DNA from 2 places in the Paenibacillus cisolokensis genome. Region 1 is predicted to be linked to the other one. Evidence: predicted binding sites of a transcription regulator. Region 1 holds the regulator's gene; the other holds the start of a gene.
What was found. The regulator LexA, encoded in region 1, represses DNA repair genes until DNA is damaged. The targets are predictions, from matches to a motif close to CGAACATATGTTCG.
Positions count from the first base shown of each region.

Region 1 (8,449 bases):
GTCGACTGGGACGGCGTCGCGGCGGCAATCGGGGAGCGAACGAAAGTGATCGGCATTCAGCGGTCGCGCGGATACGCCTGGCGGAATTCGTTCACCGTGGCGGAAATCGGAGAGATGGTCCGCCGGGTGAAGGCGTTGAAGCCGGAGGCGCTCGTCTTCGTCGATAACTGCTACGGCGAGTTTACCGAAGAGCGCGAGCCGACCGAGGTCGGCGCCGATCTGATTGCCGGTTCGCTCATTAAAAACCCCGGCGGAGGCCTTGCCCCGACAGGAGGCTATGTCGCGGGCACCGCGGCGGCGGTGGAAGCGGCGGCATATCGCCTGACGGCTCCCGGCATCGGCGGCGAGGTCGGCGCAACGCTGGGGACGCTGCGGTCGATGTATCAAGGGCTCTACTTGGCGCCCCATCTGGTCGGACAAGCCGTGAAGGGAAGCGTGTTCGCTGCTGCGCTGTTTTCCATGCTCGGCTTCGATACGAGGCCGGATTGGCAGTCGCCGCGCACCGACTTGATTCAAGCGGTCCGTTTCGGCAGTCCCGAACTGCTTATCGCTTTCGTGCAGGGCATTCAGCAGGCGGCGGCGGTCGACGCCCATGTCGTTCCCGAGCCTTGGGATATGCCGGGCTACGAGCACCCGGTCATTATGGCGGCAGGGACGTTCATTCAGGGCGGCAGTCTGGAGCTGTCGGCCGACGCGCCGATTCGCGAGCCGTATATCGCCTATATGCAGGGCGGTCTGACTTACGCTCACGTCAAATTCGGCGTTCTGACCGCATTGTCCAACATGGTAAATCGTGAATTAATTGTGATTAAACCTAACACACCTTGACACATTTTGTGCAAAGGGTTACAATGGGATTAATAACTCCGCGAGGTGGAAGGTTGATGCGACATGGGTGACGAAATACGCAGAAATATGGCGCTTTTCCCGATTGGCATCGTCATGAAACTGACGGATCTGACAGCCCGGCAAATTCGTTATTACGAGCAGCACGAACTGATCGTTCCGGCGCGAACCGCCGGCAATCAGCGGCTGTTTTCCTTTAACGATGTGGAGCGGCTGCTGGAGATCAAGGCGTTGATCGAGAAGGGCGTCAACATTGCCGGCATCAAGCAAGTCATGAATCCGGTATCCAAAGAGTCGGAAGAAGCGACCGTCCTGAGCGAGCAATCCGAAGTCAAACGTCGCGAGCTGTCCGAGCCGCAGTTGCATCGGTTGTTGAAGCGGGAGCTGCTCGAGAAACGACCTGGCAAAGCGTCCATGATCCAAGGCCAGTTGTCCCACTTCTATAAGCGGTAAGAGATGCGGTAATCCAGTCATAAGGAGATGATATTTTGAGCTACACGAAAGAGGACATCATGCGCATTGCCAAGGAGCAGAACGTCCGATTTATTCGTTTGCAATTTACCGACCTGCTGGGCACGATTAAAAATGTGGAAATCCCGTTCAGCCAGTTGGAAAAAGCGCTCGACAACAAAATGATGTTCGACGGCTCGTCGATCGAAGGATATGTCCGGATCGAAGAGTCGGATATGTATCTGTATCCCGACCTCGATACATGGGTCGTATTTCCGTGGGTGACGGAAGACCGCGTCGCTCGGCTGATTTGCGACGTTTATATGCCTGACGGCACCCCATTCGCCGGCGATCCGCGCGGCATTCTGAAGCGCGTGCTGCGGGAAGCGGAAGAACTCGGCTTTACGGCGATGAACGTCGGACCGGAGCCGGAGTTTTTCCTGTTCAAAACCGATGAGAAAGGCGATCCGACGACCGAACTGAACGATCAGGGCGGATATTTTGACCTTGCGCCCACCGATCTCGGCGAGAACTGCCGCCGCGAAATTGTACTGACGCTGGAAGAGATGGGCTTCGAAATCGAAGCGTCCCACCATGAAGTGGCTCCCGGTCAGCACGAAATCGACTTTAAATACGCCGATGCGGTGAAAGCGGCAGACCAGATCCAAACGTTCAAGCTGGTTGTCAAAACGATCGCGCGCCAGCACGGCCTGCATGCGACGTTTATGCCGAAGCCGCTTTACGGCGTGAACGGTTCCGGCATGCACTGCCATCAGTCGCTGTTTGTCGGCGGCACGAACGCGTTCTACGACAAGGACGATAAGCTCGGTCTCAGCGATACGGCGCGTCATTATATGGCAGGCATCTTGAAGCATGCCCGTGCGATCGCCGCCATTACGAATCCGACGGTCAACTCCTACAAGCGTCTCGTTCCGGGCTACGAAGCGCCCTGCTATGTAGCCTGGTCCGCAAGCAACCGGAGCCCGATGATCCGGATTCCGGCATCCCGCGGGCTCAGCACCCGTGTAGAGGTGCGCAATCCCGACCCGGCGGCCAACCCGTATCTGGCGCTCGCTGTCATGCTGAAAGCCGGGCTTGACGGCATCCGCAACAAGCTGCCGCTGCCTGCGCCGACCGACCGCAACATTTATGTCATGACCGAAGAAGAGCGGATCGAAGAAGGGATCCCGAGTCTGCCGGCCGATTTGAAAGAAGCGCTCTCCGAATTGCTGCGCGATGAAGTCATTTGCGACGCTCTCGGCGACCACGCTCTGGCCCATTTCTACGAACTGAAAGAAATCGAATGGGATATGTACCGCACGCAAGTGCATCAGTGGGAACGCGATCAATATTTGACGTTGTATTGATGGTCTAATGCCATGTCTCGCTAGGGATTAAGGGTTCAACGTTTAGGGTTTTAGGAAACACCGTTTGGGCATACTTTGATTTAACGTTTAGGGTTTGCGGAATCAACGTTGGCATACGGAGTCAACGTGTAAGGTTTGCGGGACTAACGTTTGGCATACGGATTTGCAGGCATTACGGAATCAACATCAGGGATTGCGGATTTACCATTTGCGGGCATTTTGGAGTTGGTGCGGGATAACCTGCATTGGCTCACAAAATGCCCGTTGATAGTTGTTGGCGTAATTGGCGTTACTGGCGTTACTGGCGTAAGGTGTTACTGGTGTAGCGTTACTGACGTAATTAGCGTTAATGGCCTTACTAGCGTTAATGACGTTAATGACCATATACTTCCGCTTAAACATGGCCGATAATTCTCGAAAGACTCCGCTTGGAGTTTCTCTTAAACATTAAAGAAAGTATAAAACTCACTTCCTATTTGCCTGCCTAACTGTCCGCGCCTTCCGTCAAATCGTCGCACGTCCGTCGGTGTGCCTCGCCTTCCGTCAAATCGTCGCACGTCCGTCGGTGTGCCTCGCCTTCAGCGCCTCTGTCTCCCGGCAGATTGCTTTGGCGAAAAAGCTGCAAAAGTACAGGAATTTGGGCCCGAATAGATGACTATAGCGAAAAATCCTGCCAAAATACAGTAATTTTTGGCGATTTTCGCTTGTCTGGCTTGAACGGATCAAAAAAACTGCATTATCGCAGAAATTTTCCTGTTTTGGTTATTTTATCCCTGAAAAAGTTGCACTTTTGCAGCTTTGTTCTTTTATTGGGTTTCTATCTTCCGGATGCTGGCCGCCGCGGAGCCGGAGTAAAGCAATTTCGGGACAGGTGGCAGTTCACAGCGGGGCGAGGGCGAATTGAGCCCTGGCCGCCATGTCGTCTTTTGTTCATATAAGCATTTATAGCGAAACAGTATCGTCCTTAGACAGAGACGCCGTCAGGCGTTTTTCTTATTTTACAAGGCTTGTATCTTTCAGATTCCAGCAGCCGCGGAGCCGGAGTAAAGCAAGCAATTTCAGGATTGGTGGCAATGGCGCGAGCGAATAAAGCCCTGGAAGTTCGCAATTGGACGCACAGCGAGGATAGTTCGAGCGAATAAGGCCTTGGAGGTCACAATCAGTCGTACGGTGGGGGTGACGCTGGCGAATAGGGCCTTCGAGGTTCGCAATCGGACGCACAGCGGAAGCCTGGTCGCCATCCTGTTGTCTTTGCCGAACATGCGATGGGCGCGAAACAAAAGACAACCACCATTACCGTCCAAAGCGGTGATGGTGGTTGTCTGGTGTTCGATAGTGATTCCGATTTAAAAATCGGTAAACGGGATTCCCGCATAAAAGCGGCGGTCCGGTTATGGATGTCCCGAAACAAGCCGATGAGGGACGGCGGTCCGATTAATGGATGTCCCGGAACAAGCCGATGACTTTCCCGAGAATGGTGACGTTTTTCAGCAATATCGGTTCCATCGTCGAGTTTTCCGGCTGCAACCGGATATGATCGCGCTCCTTATAGAACGTTTTGACGGTCGCTTCGTCATCTTCGTTCATCGCCACGACGATGTCGCCGTTGTTGGCCGTCGATTGCTGCCTGACGATGACGTAATCGCCGTCGTGAATGCCGGCTTCGATCATGCTGTCACCGACGACATTAAGTATGAATACTTCATGATCCCCTACGAAATGGGCGGGGAGCGGAAAATAGTCCTCAATGTTCTCCGTAGCCGTAATCGGTACGCCCGCCGTTACTTTCCCGACAACGGGGACTTTGGCCACGGCGACCGGAAACGGAATTTCGTTCTCGTCCTGATCGAGAATTTCGATGGCGCGCGGTTTGGTGGGGTCCCGGCGGATGAGCCCTTTCTTCTCCAACCGGTCCAGATGACCGTGTACGGTTGAGCTGGAGGCTAGTCCCACCGCTTCGCCAATTTCACGGACGGAAGGCGGATAGCCTTTCTCCCGTACTTCGTTCTTGATGAACTCAAGAATTGCCTGCTGGCGGTTGGAAATCTTCGACACCGTCATCACTCCATTAGTTGATTTGGTTACTATTCTAACATAGAACCCGAGTTCGTACAAACATAAGTTCGAGAAACATGGGTTCGCATTTTCATAAAAAATTAGGAACAAATGTTCTGAAAACCGATTGACCTCAAACATATGTTCGTGATATATTCTGATTACAGAACAAATGTTTGGGGTGTTGAACGATGACGATTCATACGACAACGTACCGCAGCATATATGACAGAGATCGGAAAAAGAATTGCGTAGCGCTTTCCCGGACAGGTACGGCAACCGTTGGCAAGGGCTTCGTCCGGCTTCTCGCCGCGCTGGCGCTGCTGGCGTTTTTGTCCATTGCTTTTTCATTCTGGGTATCGGACGCTTCCGGCGTATCCCCGAAGCCTGCCGGTGCGGGAGAGAAGACGATTATCGTCGCTCCAGGCGACACGCTTTGGAGCATCGCGCTGGCCCATCCGGACGGGAACGGCGACATTCAAAGGCGCATTTATGAACTGAAGAAGCGCAACGGTTTGGATTCGTCCAACATCGTGCCGGGAATGTCGCTGATCGTGCCCGATCTGCGATGAGCCGCAGGCTTGGGACAGACGGTTCCCTGACTCCGGACCTGCGGAATATTCGGCCGGTGTGAAGACCGGTCGTTTTTAATTGCCCTTGCTTTCCCGCTGCCTTGACAATGGATATAAGAAGATGTCAAAGTAATAGATAGTTCCGGCGAAGCAGGAGAGGAGTGAGTGCAGGTGGAGAAACTGATCGCCCGGATCAACGAGCTGTCCCGCAAACAGAAAAGCGTCGGGTTGAGCGAAGAGGAAATAGTGGAACGGGACAAGCTCAGGCAGCAATATCTTGCGAACTTCAGACGCAATTTCCGCAATCAGCTCGATTCGATCAAGTGGGCGGACGAAGAGGACCGGCCTTCGGTCAAGCATTAGCACGCCGAAACCGCTTCATCCATAACAGGGAGGAAATGATTCGTGTCGCGAACGTGGGAGCGCAAGGTGCGCAAAAATTCCGCGCAATTGAACAAAGCGAGAAAAAAACAGGGGCTTAAAGCAATGACGCCCGCAGCCGATCAGGCCGAACGTTTTGTCGGACGCAATTATATCGGGCCGGCGCTGATCGTCATGCTGACCGTGTTCTATGCGATTCTCGGCCAGGCGAATACGGCAATGCAGGAGGACGGGACGTTCTACTGGCTCGTCATCGTTATGTATTTGCTGCTTGCGGTGCTGTTCTTTTTCCGGCGGCCGTACCTGGCGGTGGGCAAAGATTATGTCCAAACGCGCAAATGGACCGGCGACAAACGACTGCAAGCGTCCGATATCCGAAGCATCCGGGTGCAGCCGGGCTATGTCGTGATCGAACACAAAAAAGGAAACTGGGTGTTCTCGCGGGTAATGAACCGTTATCCGACCGATGAGATGGCAGCCAGGCTGTCTACGTTTGCGCAGCAGCATAAGATCGAAATGAAACAACTGTAGGTGACGATTTGGGGGAGTAAGGGAAATGGCGAAACAAGCGGTTTTATTTGACCTTGACGATACGCTGCTGTGGGACGAGCGGAGCGTGGCGGAAGCGTTTCAGGCAACATGCCGGGTAGCGGCGGAGAAGCGCGGTGTCGATCCGGATGCGCTGGAGGAGGCGGTCAGGCGCGAGGCGCGAGCGCTGTACGAATCGTATGAGACGTTCCCGTTTACGAAAATGATCGGCATTAACCCGTTCGAAGGGTTGTGGGCCCGTTTCAGTGAAGGAGAACAGGACGAATTTCGCAAGCTGGAACGGATCGCTCCGACATATCGAAAGCAGGCGTGGACGCGCGGGCTGAAAGCGCTCGGCGTGGACGACGAGCAGCTCGGCGCCGAACTGGCGGAACGGTTCCCGGCTGAGCGGCGTGCTCGTCCGCTCGTATACGATGAAACGTTCCGGGTACTGGACATGTTGAAAGGCTCCTATAGACTGCTGCTGCTGACGAACGGTTCGCCGGATTTGCAGAAAGAGAAGCTGGCTGGCGTACCGGAGTTGGCACCGTATTTCGACCACATTGTCATTTCTGGCGAATTCGGGGAAGGCAAACCCGCCGTCAGCATCTTTCGCCATGCGTTGGCGCTTCTTGGCCACGAGCCTGAAGATTGCGTCATGGTCGGGGACAAGCTGACGACCGATATTAAAGGAGCCAACGCCGCAGGCATCACGAGCGTCTGGATTAACCGCGACAACAAGGTGCCCGCAGACGATATTGTGCCGGATTACGAAATCCGCAATCTGGAAGAGCTGCTGCCGTTGTTAAAGGCGTAAACGGTTGGCCAGAATAGAGAAGCGCACCCGCTCCGGTTTGCCGGAAGCGGGTGCGCCTGCCTGTTACGTCATTGCGTGACGCTTTTTAAGCTTCTTTGCTGAACGCGGGATCGTCGTACGGTTCGGCGATCCAGCCGGCCGGTTCGATGAAAAGACGGACGGCGACGATTTGACGATTTTCCATCAGCGTGAAAAAGTGCGGTTTTTTCTCCGGTACGGAAATGACGTCGCCAGCTTCCAGCTCGACATCGAAATATCCGACATCCTCGGTACCCTTAATAACAAAGATGCCTTTGCCGGCCGTAATCGCGCGAACTTCGTCCTCGGTATGCGTGTGAACCTGTTCGAACTTCTTGAGCAGCTCGTCCAGATTCGGCGTAGCATCTGACAATGCGACGATGTCCCACGTTTTATAGCCGCGGCGCTCGGCCAAATCGCGAATTTCTTCGTCGTATGCCGACAAAATCTGATTTTTCTCCTCATCGGTCAAAACGAACTTTTCTTTCAGCTCGTCCGGCAGCTTTTCCGTATTCCAATGCTCGTACAATACTTCCTGCTTTTCCAGAAAGGCGCGCACGTTCTCTTCGCCCGAAATGCGCTCGCCCGTGTTGCGGATTCGAATCTCTGCCATGTTCATTCCCTCTTTTCCTATATGAAATTAACCTTATACTTCATCATTATAGTTCAAAAAGGCGCGGTTGTCGACAGAATGACCTTTTCACCTTATCATTAATCTGGTACACTAATGGTTAACGATTTTCGGGAAGGATGTTATGCAATTTTGTCGAAACTGACTTTACAACAATTGATGTGGCAGCGCATTCTCATCCTTGATGGCGCGATGGGGACGATGATCCAGCAGGCGAATCTGACTGCTGACGATTTTGGCGGAGAAGCGCTTGACGGCTGCAACGAAATGCTCGTACTGACGCGGCCGGATGTCATCCGCTCGATACATGAGCAATATTTGGAAGCCGGTGCCGACATTGTGGAGACGAATACGTTCGGGGCTACGGCTATCGTTCTCAGCGAATACGATATTCCCGAGAAAGCGCGGGAAATCAATCTGGCGGCGGCAGCGATTGCGCGCGAAGCCGCGGACAAATATTCGACGCCCGACAAGCCGCGTTTTGTGGCCGGCGCGATGGGACCGACGACGAAGACGCTGTCCGTTACCGGAGGCGTCACGTTCGACGAATTGGTGGATAGTTATTACGAGCAGGCGCTGGCTCTCATCGAAGGCGGAGTCGATGCGCTGCTGCTCGAGACGAGCCAGGACACGCTGAACGTGAAAGCGGGAAGCATAGGCATCCGCAAGGCGTTCGCCGCGACCGGGCGCGAACTGCCGGTGATGATTTCGGGGACGATCGAGCCGATGGGAACGACGCTGGCGGGACAAAATATCGAGTCGTTCTATATTTCGCTCGAGCATC
Region 1 is NZ_JBCNFP010000056.1:24,396-32,844, reverse strand. It holds gene ABEV74_RS09610 (methionine gamma-lyase family protein) at 1-828, shown strand, start outside; gene ABEV74_RS09605 (MerR family transcriptional regulator) at 892-1,299, shown strand; gene glnA (type I glutamate--ammonia ligase) at 1,335-2,663, shown strand; gene lexA (transcriptional repressor LexA) at 4,098-4,718, opposite strand; gene ABEV74_RS09590 (LysM peptidoglycan-binding domain-containing protein) at 4,910-5,290, shown strand; gene ABEV74_RS09585 (DUF896 domain-containing protein) at 5,456-5,653, shown strand; gene ABEV74_RS09580 (hypothetical protein) at 5,696-6,202, shown strand; gene ABEV74_RS09575 (HAD family hydrolase) at 6,228-7,016, shown strand; gene ABEV74_RS09570 (1,2-dihydroxy-3-keto-5-methylthiopentene dioxygenase) at 7,102-7,647, opposite strand; gene metH (methionine synthase) at 7,825-8,449, shown strand, end outside.

Region 2 (8,449 bases), on a different contig from region 1:
CCGCCTTTGATCCGGGAAGAAAAATGACGATATCCGTATAAATAGTATCCGAGCCGGTTCAGCGCCGTCGAAAAAATGCGGTCCGTACTTTCGACGCCCTCCCCTTGCTGACCCCCGATCTTCCAAGACAATTGACTGATCAAAATGCCCATCTCCTCTTTTTGATGAACGGTGATAGTTCGACAACAAGCTATTTGAATGAAAGCTATTCGATTGTCACATAAATTTTAAGATTGGTAACCGTAAAAAGCAAGGCGTAATCGGTTTTTTTAAGATAATTCTTTTCGATTGAATTGATACCGGAACGAGATGGAAGACCATAATGTCATGTCGCAGGCAGCATCGCCGTCAAATAACGGAGCGCATTGCCGCTGAAAAAACGTTCCGTCTGTTCCGCCGAATATCGCTTCAGAAGCGCTTCTTTCAATCTCCATACATCTTCCGGACTGCGCAAATCTTCCATATGGCGATCTATGCCGTCGAAGTCCGATCCGAGCATAATATGACGGTCGCCGCCGAGCGCGCAGACATGCTCGATATGGCGGAGCAGATCGTCCGTTGTGACGGGGGCCTCCGGTCGCACGAACCAGGGGACGAACGTCATGCCGATCCGCCCGTCGACCGCGATAATCGCCCGTATCTGATCGTCCGTCAAATTGCGCGGATGGTCGCATACGGAACGGGCATTGGAGTGCGAGGCGATAAACGGGCGGCCGGCCAGGTCGCACACGTCCCAAAAACCGGCTTCCGACAAATGGGAAACGTCGACGATAATGCCGAGCCGTTCGCACTCCCGGACAAACTCCTTCCCCTTGCCCGTCAGTCCTGCGCCGCGAGGCTCCATCACGCCGTCCGCGGCCCAGTTGGCGTGGTTCCAGGTAAGCCCGACCGCCCGCACGCCGAGCCGGTATAGGATGCGAAGCAGCGTCAGATCGCCGTCAAGCCGGTCCACGCCTTCCAGAGAAAGCAAGGCGCCGATCTGCCGTTCGCGTCCCGCCGCTTCCAGATCGGCGGCCGACCGGATCAGACGGATGCCGGGAATGGACAGCACTTTGCGGTAAAACAGGTCGATGCTGCGCCATACCGGCGTCATGCCGCCATGCTGCCGCTCCGGAATATAGACCGCAAATGTCTGAAGCAGGCTGCCCGCCGCCTTTAGACGAGGAAACGTCACGTCGAGCCCGTCCGATCCGGCGGCAAAATCGAGCCTGTCGTCGTCCAGAAGCTTGCACAGCACATCGCAATGAAAATCGATCATTTATCGTTCCTCCTGACGTTTATCCGGCATGATGCGCAAAAAAACCTGTTTACACCGGTCGTAAACAGGTTCTATTTCTTGCGCGAGCATTTCTGTATAGGCATCTTGGGTTATCGCGGTTCAACGATCAGCTTGATCGCTGTCCGATCTTCTCCGTCGATTACAATATCGGTAAAAGCCGGAATACAGATGAGATCCACCCCGCTGGGAGCGACAAAGCCCCGGGCGATCGCCACCGCCTTGATCGCCTGATTCAACGCACCAGCCCCGATCGCCTGCAATTCGGCAGCCCCGCGTTCCCGCAAAACGCCAGCCAGCGCGCCTGCTACGGAATTTGGGTTGGACTTTGCTGAAACTTTTAATACTTCCATGACAAGTACCTCCTCGGGAATGATGGATGGAATCCACTATTAAATCTTTATTCGAGAGAGGTCAAAAAATTCCTGCTGATTTCATCCGAGTTCGCAAAGTCTTTTGAATTATCTTACTTTTTAAAGAAAAAAAGAGTGGCCGATCAAGACATGATGAGCCACTCGTCCTCGGTCAGACGGATTTTTTCGATGGTGGTCGCCCGGCCGTTCGTCTCGTCCAATTCGGCGTACACACCGTGGAATTGCCATTTTCCTTCATCTACGACAAAACGGGCCGGAAGCTGGGTTTTGAATTTGGACAGCACCGCCGTTCGTTCCATGCCGAGCACCCCTTCGCGCGAACCGACCATTCCCGCATCGGTAATATAAGCGGTGCCCCCCGGCAAAATCGTCTCGTCGTTCGTTTGCACATGCGTATGCGTGCCGACGACGAGCGAAGCGCGGCCGTCCAGATGCCAGCCCATGGCGATTTTCTCCGACGTCGCCTCGGCATGAAAATCGACCAGCACGCATTTCGTTTCCTTGCGCACCCGTTCCAGTTGTTCGTCGGCTTCGCGGAACGGGCAATCGATCGGCGGCAAAAACGTTCTGCCCTGCAAGTTGACGATCGCCAGCTTTTTGCCGTTTGCGCGGATGATCGCGGAGCCTTGCCCCGGCGTTCCCGGCGGAAAATTGGCTGGACGAACGATGCGCGGTTCGTCGTCGATCCATTCGAAGATGTCCTTATTGTCCCAGGTATGATTTCCCATCGTAATGCCGTGTACGCCCCAGGTAAACAAATCTTTCGCGATCGAAGCGGTAATGCCGCGTCCGTGCGCCGCATTTTCGCCGTTTGCGATGACGATATGAGGATGATATTTGTCGATCAGCGCCGGCAGCACCTGTTTGACTGCGGCTCTGCCGACGCTTCCGACGATATCCCCGATAAACAGCAGCTTCATTGTTGTTTTCTCTTCCTCCGCTTATGTTCCGTCAGACGGGAAAAGTGGCTGACTTTCGCAGCCACTTTCCGCCGATTGTTATCCTGCTTTATTTCGCGTATTCCACAGCTCGCGTCTCCCGGATGACGGTAATTTTAATATGCCCCGGATAATCGAGCTCGTTTTCGATTTTCTTCGTTATATCGCGCGCGAGGCGGAACGCCTCGATGTCGTCGATCTTGTCCGGCTGCACCATGACGCGAACTTCCCTGCCGGCCTGTATCGCATAGGACTTCTCGACGCCTTCGAACGATTCGGAAATTTCCTCGAGCTTCTCCAGCCGCTTGATGTACGTCTCCAGCGTCTCTCTGCGTGCGCCCGGACGTGCCGCCGACAACGCATCCGCGGCGCCGACCAGCACGGCGATAACCGACGTCGCCTCGCAATCTCCGTGATGGGATGCGATACTGTTGATGACGACCGGATGCTCCTTGTATTTCTTGCCCAGTTCCACGCCGATTTCCACGTGGGAACCTTCTACTTCGTGATCAAGCGCTTTGCCGATATCGTGCAGCAGGCCGGCCCGTTTCGCCAGCGTAACGTCCTCGCCGAGCTCCGCTGCCATCAACCCGGTCAAATACGCAACTTCCATCGAATGCTTCAAAACGTTTTGGCCATAGCTTGTTCGATACTTCAGACGGCCCAATATCTTGATCAGATCCGGGTGCAATCCGTGCACGCCGACTTCGAACGTCGCCTGTTCCCCGTATTCGCGGATTCGTTCGTCCACTTCCTTGCGGGATTTCTCGACCATTTCTTCGATGCGCGCCGGATGGATACGTCCGTCTGCAACCAACTTCTCGAGAGCGGTTCGGGCAATTTCCCGACGAATCGGATCGAAGCCCGACAATATGACCGCTTCCGGCGTATCGTCGATAATCAAATCGATACCGGTCAATGTTTCCAAAGCGCGGATGTTGCGCCCCTCGCGTCCGATAATGCGGCCTTTCATTTCCTCGTTCGGCAGCGCCACGACCGATACGGTCGTCTCTGCCACATGATCCGCCGCGCAACGCTGGATCGCCAGAGAAATAATATCGCGCGCTTTCTTGTCGGCTTCTTCTTTCGCTTGTTGTTCGATCTCCTTAATCATTTGAGCCGATTCATGGCGCACTTCCTGCTCGACGTTGGACAGAATGATCTGCTTCGCTTCTTCCATCGTCAGTCCGGATATCCGCTCCAATTCACTAAGCTGCTGCTTGTAAATGGAGTCGATCTGCTCCTGGGTTTCCTCGATTCGTTTCTCCTTGTTGGCTACTTGTTCTTCTTTGCGTTCCAGTGCTTCTAATTTTTTATCCAGCGACTCCTCTTTTTGCAGCAAGCGTCTTTCCAGACGTTGAATTTCATTTCGTCGCTCGCGAATGTCTTTCTCTGCTTCGGTACGGAGTTTGTGGACTTCGTCTTTCGCTTCCAAGACCGTTTCTTTCTTCTGCGCTTCCGCTTCCTTCCTCGCATTTTCGATTATCTGGGAGGCGGCTTGCTCCGCGCTCGAAATTTTGGCCTCGGCAATCGACTTCCGAATAAAATAACCAATCCCAAAGAAAATCGCGCCAACAACGAGAACGATCAAGAGCCAAGCCCAATCAGGCATCTTGTTCACCTCCTCGTTGCCATTCACCAAGGCAAACGCTTGGGATGATATGGGGTTTTAAGCCGGGTTCCATACCGTTTTACATTTGCATAACTTACATTCATCGTTTCGAATCAATTTGTGGAAGTGAAATCGATTCAAAAGGCAGGAATACACATTCATTTTAGCTTTTGCGAAAATCAATTGTCAAGCCATGGCAAGTCGTCGTCCCCATCTTCGGCAGTCCGGCGCAGCGCTTCGCGCACGATATCGCCCGGAAATCCGCGGCGCAGCAAAAATTGGGCGAGCTTGCGGCGCCGCTCGCTCTGCTCGCCGCGCAGCGTCCGCCATTTTTTGACTGCCAGCGCAAGAGCGACTTCCAGTTCTTCGGCCGGATCGAGCGCATCCGCCGCTTCCGCCGCCGTCTCGCCCTTCACGCCCCGCTGCCGCAATTCCTGCACAATCAGGCGCCGTCCTTTGCCCGCGCTCCGCAGCCGCTGGCCGGCGAACAGGCCGGCATAGTCGCGGTCGTCCACCAGCCGTTCCCGTTCGAGCCTGTCGAGCGTCAGCGCGACATCTCCGGCTTCCATCCCTTTGCGCAGCAAATAGCGCTCGACTTCTTTGCGCGTGCGGGGTTTGACGCCCAAATAGACGAGAGCGGCCATGTAGCAGCGGTATTTGTCGTCTTCGCCGCGAATTTCGTCCAGGACGGCGGGATCGACCGTCTGGCCTTTCAACAGACGGTAGCGGACCATAATGTCTTCATGGACCGACAATGCCGCCTCGTCGGCGCCGTCGATATAAATATGGTAGCGGCGACGCTCTTTGCGGTCCTGCTTGACCGCGGTAATGACGGCGGGCCGCTCGTGTCCGCCGCGCCGTTCCTTCATTTCACGTCCCCCTTCGACTGCCGCTGCAAATTCGAAAGAGCACCCGCCAGAGGTGCTCCCGTTCCGAATAAACGTATAGATTCGATTCGCCCGTTATTCAAAATCGAGCTCGAACGCCTCTTCCTCTTCCTTCGTCGGATGCTGAGGCAGCGGGTCCGTGACGACAGCGTTCAGCTTATGCGCCTCGCGAATCTGGTTCTCGATCGTCGCGGCAATGTCCGGATGATCCTTCAAAAACTGCTTGGCGTTCTCGCGGCCTTGTCCGAGCCGTTCGCCGTTGAACGAGAACCAGGCGCCGCTCTTCTGCACGATGTCCATTTCCGTGCCCATGTCGATAATGCTGCCTTCCTTCGAGATGCCTTCGCCGTACATAATGTCGATATCGGCTTGTCTGAAGGGCGGCGCAACCTTGTTCTTCACGACTTTAATGCGGGTCCGGTTGCCGACGACGTCGTTGCCCTGCTTGATCGATTCCACGCGGCGCACGTCAAGCCGGACGCTGGAATAAAACTTCAGCGCGCGTCCGCCGGGCGTCGTCTCCGGATTGCCGAACATGACGCCGACCTTCTCGCGAAGCTGATTGATGAAGATCGCAATCGTCTTGGACTTGCTGATCGCGCCGGACAGCTTCCGCAACGCCTGCGACATCAGGCGCGCCTGCAGCCCGACATGCGAATCGCCCATCTCTCCTTCGATCTCCGCTTTCGGCACGAGCGCCGCCACAGAGTCGATAATAATGATATCGACCGCGCCGCTGCGGACAAGCGCTTCAGCAATTTCAAGCGCCTGCTCCCCGGTATCCGGCTGGGAAAGCAGCAGTTCGTCGATATTGACGCCGAGCTTGCTGGCGTAAAGCGGGTCGAGCGCATGCTCCGCATCGATGAAGGCGGCTTGTCCGCCGATCCGCTGCACTTCTGCAATGGCGTGCAGCGCCACTGTCGTCTTGCCGGACGATTCCGGTCCGTATACTTCAATAATCCGGCCTCTCGGGTATCCTCCGATTCCGAGGGCGATATCTAAAGCAAGGGAACCGCTGGATACGGTTTCCACTTGCAGTTGCGCACTTTCCCCCAACTTCATGATGGAGCCTTTACCGAATTGCTTCTCGATCTGACGAAGCGCCATTTCCAACGCAGCACGACGATCTGACAACCAACTCACATCCTTCACTGTTTATAATGTTATGATACTCTTTTTTACCACGGTTGCCAAGCATTTTTTCGAACATACATTCGGTTTTTTTGCGGAAGCGACGGCGGACGACAAAAAAGAACCGCAGCAAATGATACATCTGCCACGGTTCTTCCGTCAACTAAGGACAATTATAGACGCAATATGACGCAAAGACAAGGCTCAGATGTGACGGAAATGTGGCAATCTTCAACGCCGTTCGGGTTTAACCGCCCGCGTCCGCCTTGATCGCCTGCCATAGCCGGTATAGCGCCGCCTTGACGACGCGCAGCCGGATCATGTCGCGGTTTCCGCTCATATGCGCCGTATGGACGACCGTTTCGCCGCCGCGCCGGGCGATCGCGAAGTAGACGAGCCCGACAGGCTTGCCTTCCGCTTCCTCCGGACCGGCGACGCCGGTCAGCGAAATGCCGAAATCGCTGTCCGTCCGCTCCCGCACCCGTTCCGCCATCATGGCCGCTGTCGACTCGCTTATCGCGCCCGGCGCCCCGGGACCTTCGAGCTGCGCCAGCGGAATGCCGAGCAGCGCGTGCTTCGTCGCGTTCGTATAAGAAACGACCCCGCCGGCGAACGCACCGCTGCTTCCCGGCACGCTCGTCAGCAGCTCGGCCAGCAGGCCGCCGCTCAAGCTTTCGGCCGACGAGACCCGCCGCCCCGAGCTGCGCAGCAGCTCGATGACCGCCGCCTCCAGCGGCCGTTCTTCCGTCGCATACAGATGGTCCCCGACGCGCGACTTGATCGCTTCCGTCATCCGGTCGAGCTTGCCGAGCGCTTCCGCGTCGGTCTTCGCTTTCGTCGAGATGCGGACCGCCACCTCGCCTTCCTTCGCATAGGTGGCGACGGTCGGATCCGTCTGCCCGTCGATCAGGTCGATCAGCGCCGCCTCCAGATTCGATTCGCCGATGCCCGCAAACATCAGTACCCGGGAGTGAAGCGGAGCAATCGCCCCCATTTGGGAACGGAGCCATTCCGTTCCCGGTCCGTCGAACATCGGCTTCATCTCCCGCGGCGGTCCCGGCAGCAGCATATAGCGCGTCCCGTCCGCCTCGAGCGCGACGCCGACCGCGAGACCGGCTTCATTGCCGAGCGGCTCTGCGCCCTCGATCATCAGCGCCTGCCTGCGGTTGCTCTCGACCATATGGGCGCCCCGGCTCGCAAACAACGCTTCGATCTTGGCCATGGAAGGTTCGTGCACCACAAGGCGCCGTCCCAAATAATCGGCCAGCACATCCTTCGTCAAATCGTCCTGGGTCGGTCCCAGACCGCCTGTCATCAGCACCAGATCGGCGCGCTTGCGGGCGTTTACGATCGCTTCGCGAAGCCGTCCGGCATTATCGCCGACTACAGTCTGAAAATAAACGTCGATGCCGAGGTTCGCGAGCCCGCGGGACAAATATTGCGCATTCGTGTTTACGATCTGGCCGAGCAGCAGCTCCGTGCCGACAGCAATGATCTCGGCTTTCATTCCATCTCTCCTCTGCCTTGGCGTTGTCATCGGTCCAACCGGTTCATTTGGAAAGGGAAATCAGGTTTTTGTTTTTTACGAAATAGTCGAAGCCGGAGTAAACGGTAATAAGCGCCGCCGCCCAGCTGGCGATAAGATCAAAACGAAAATCGAGGAAGGCAAAAGGGAAATTGTTCAGCAGCAGCGCGATAATCATCGTGATCTGCACGCCCGTCTTCCACTTTCCCCACTTGCTCGCCGCCAGAACGGTGCCTTCGAGCAGCGCGATTTGGCGCAGACCCGTTACCGCGAACTCGCGGCTTATAATGATGATGGCGATCCATGCGTCCAGCTTGTCCATCTCGACGAGCGAAATGAGTACGGCCGCGACGAGAAGCTTATCCGCAAGCGGATCGAGCAGCTTGCCGAGATTGGTAATGATTTTGTTCTTCCTGGCGATATATCCGTCCAGCCCATCCGTACTTGCCGCGATAATAAAAATGAGCGCCGCTACGATCTGATTGACCGTGATGGAATAATCCTCGAATTTCAACGAGCCGAGATTCAGATTGATGAGAAGGAAAAACATAATAATCGGCACCAGAAATATTCTCGCCAGCGTAATCTTGTTGGCCAGATTCAAGCGATTCCCTCCCCGGACAAATCGAACTCGTAGGCGTGGGTAATGCGCACTTTCTGAATTTCGCCGATGCCCGCCGTACAGCCCGTGATGAACACTTCGCCG
Region 2 is NZ_JBCNFP010000073.1:91,512-99,960, reverse strand. It holds gene ABEV74_RS12845 (2-oxoacid:acceptor oxidoreductase subunit alpha) at 1-143, opposite strand, end outside; gene ABEV74_RS12840 (dipeptidase) at 326-1,258, opposite strand; gene ABEV74_RS12835 (stage V sporulation protein S) at 1,369-1,629, opposite strand; gene ABEV74_RS12830 (TIGR00282 family metallophosphoesterase) at 1,773-2,570, opposite strand; gene rny (ribonuclease Y) at 2,659-4,200, opposite strand; gene ABEV74_RS12820 (RecX family transcriptional regulator) at 4,380-5,069, opposite strand; gene recA (recombinase RecA) at 5,163-6,221, opposite strand; gene ABEV74_RS12810 (competence/damage-inducible protein A) at 6,466-7,725, opposite strand; gene pgsA (CDP-diacylglycerol--glycerol-3-phosphate 3-phosphatidyltransferase) at 7,769-8,347, opposite strand; gene rimO (30S ribosomal protein S12 methylthiotransferase RimO) at 8,344-8,449, opposite strand, start outside.
Region 2: recA (recombinase RecA) is a predicted target of LexA. The motif match lies at 6,291-6,304, and genes of this name have one in related genera.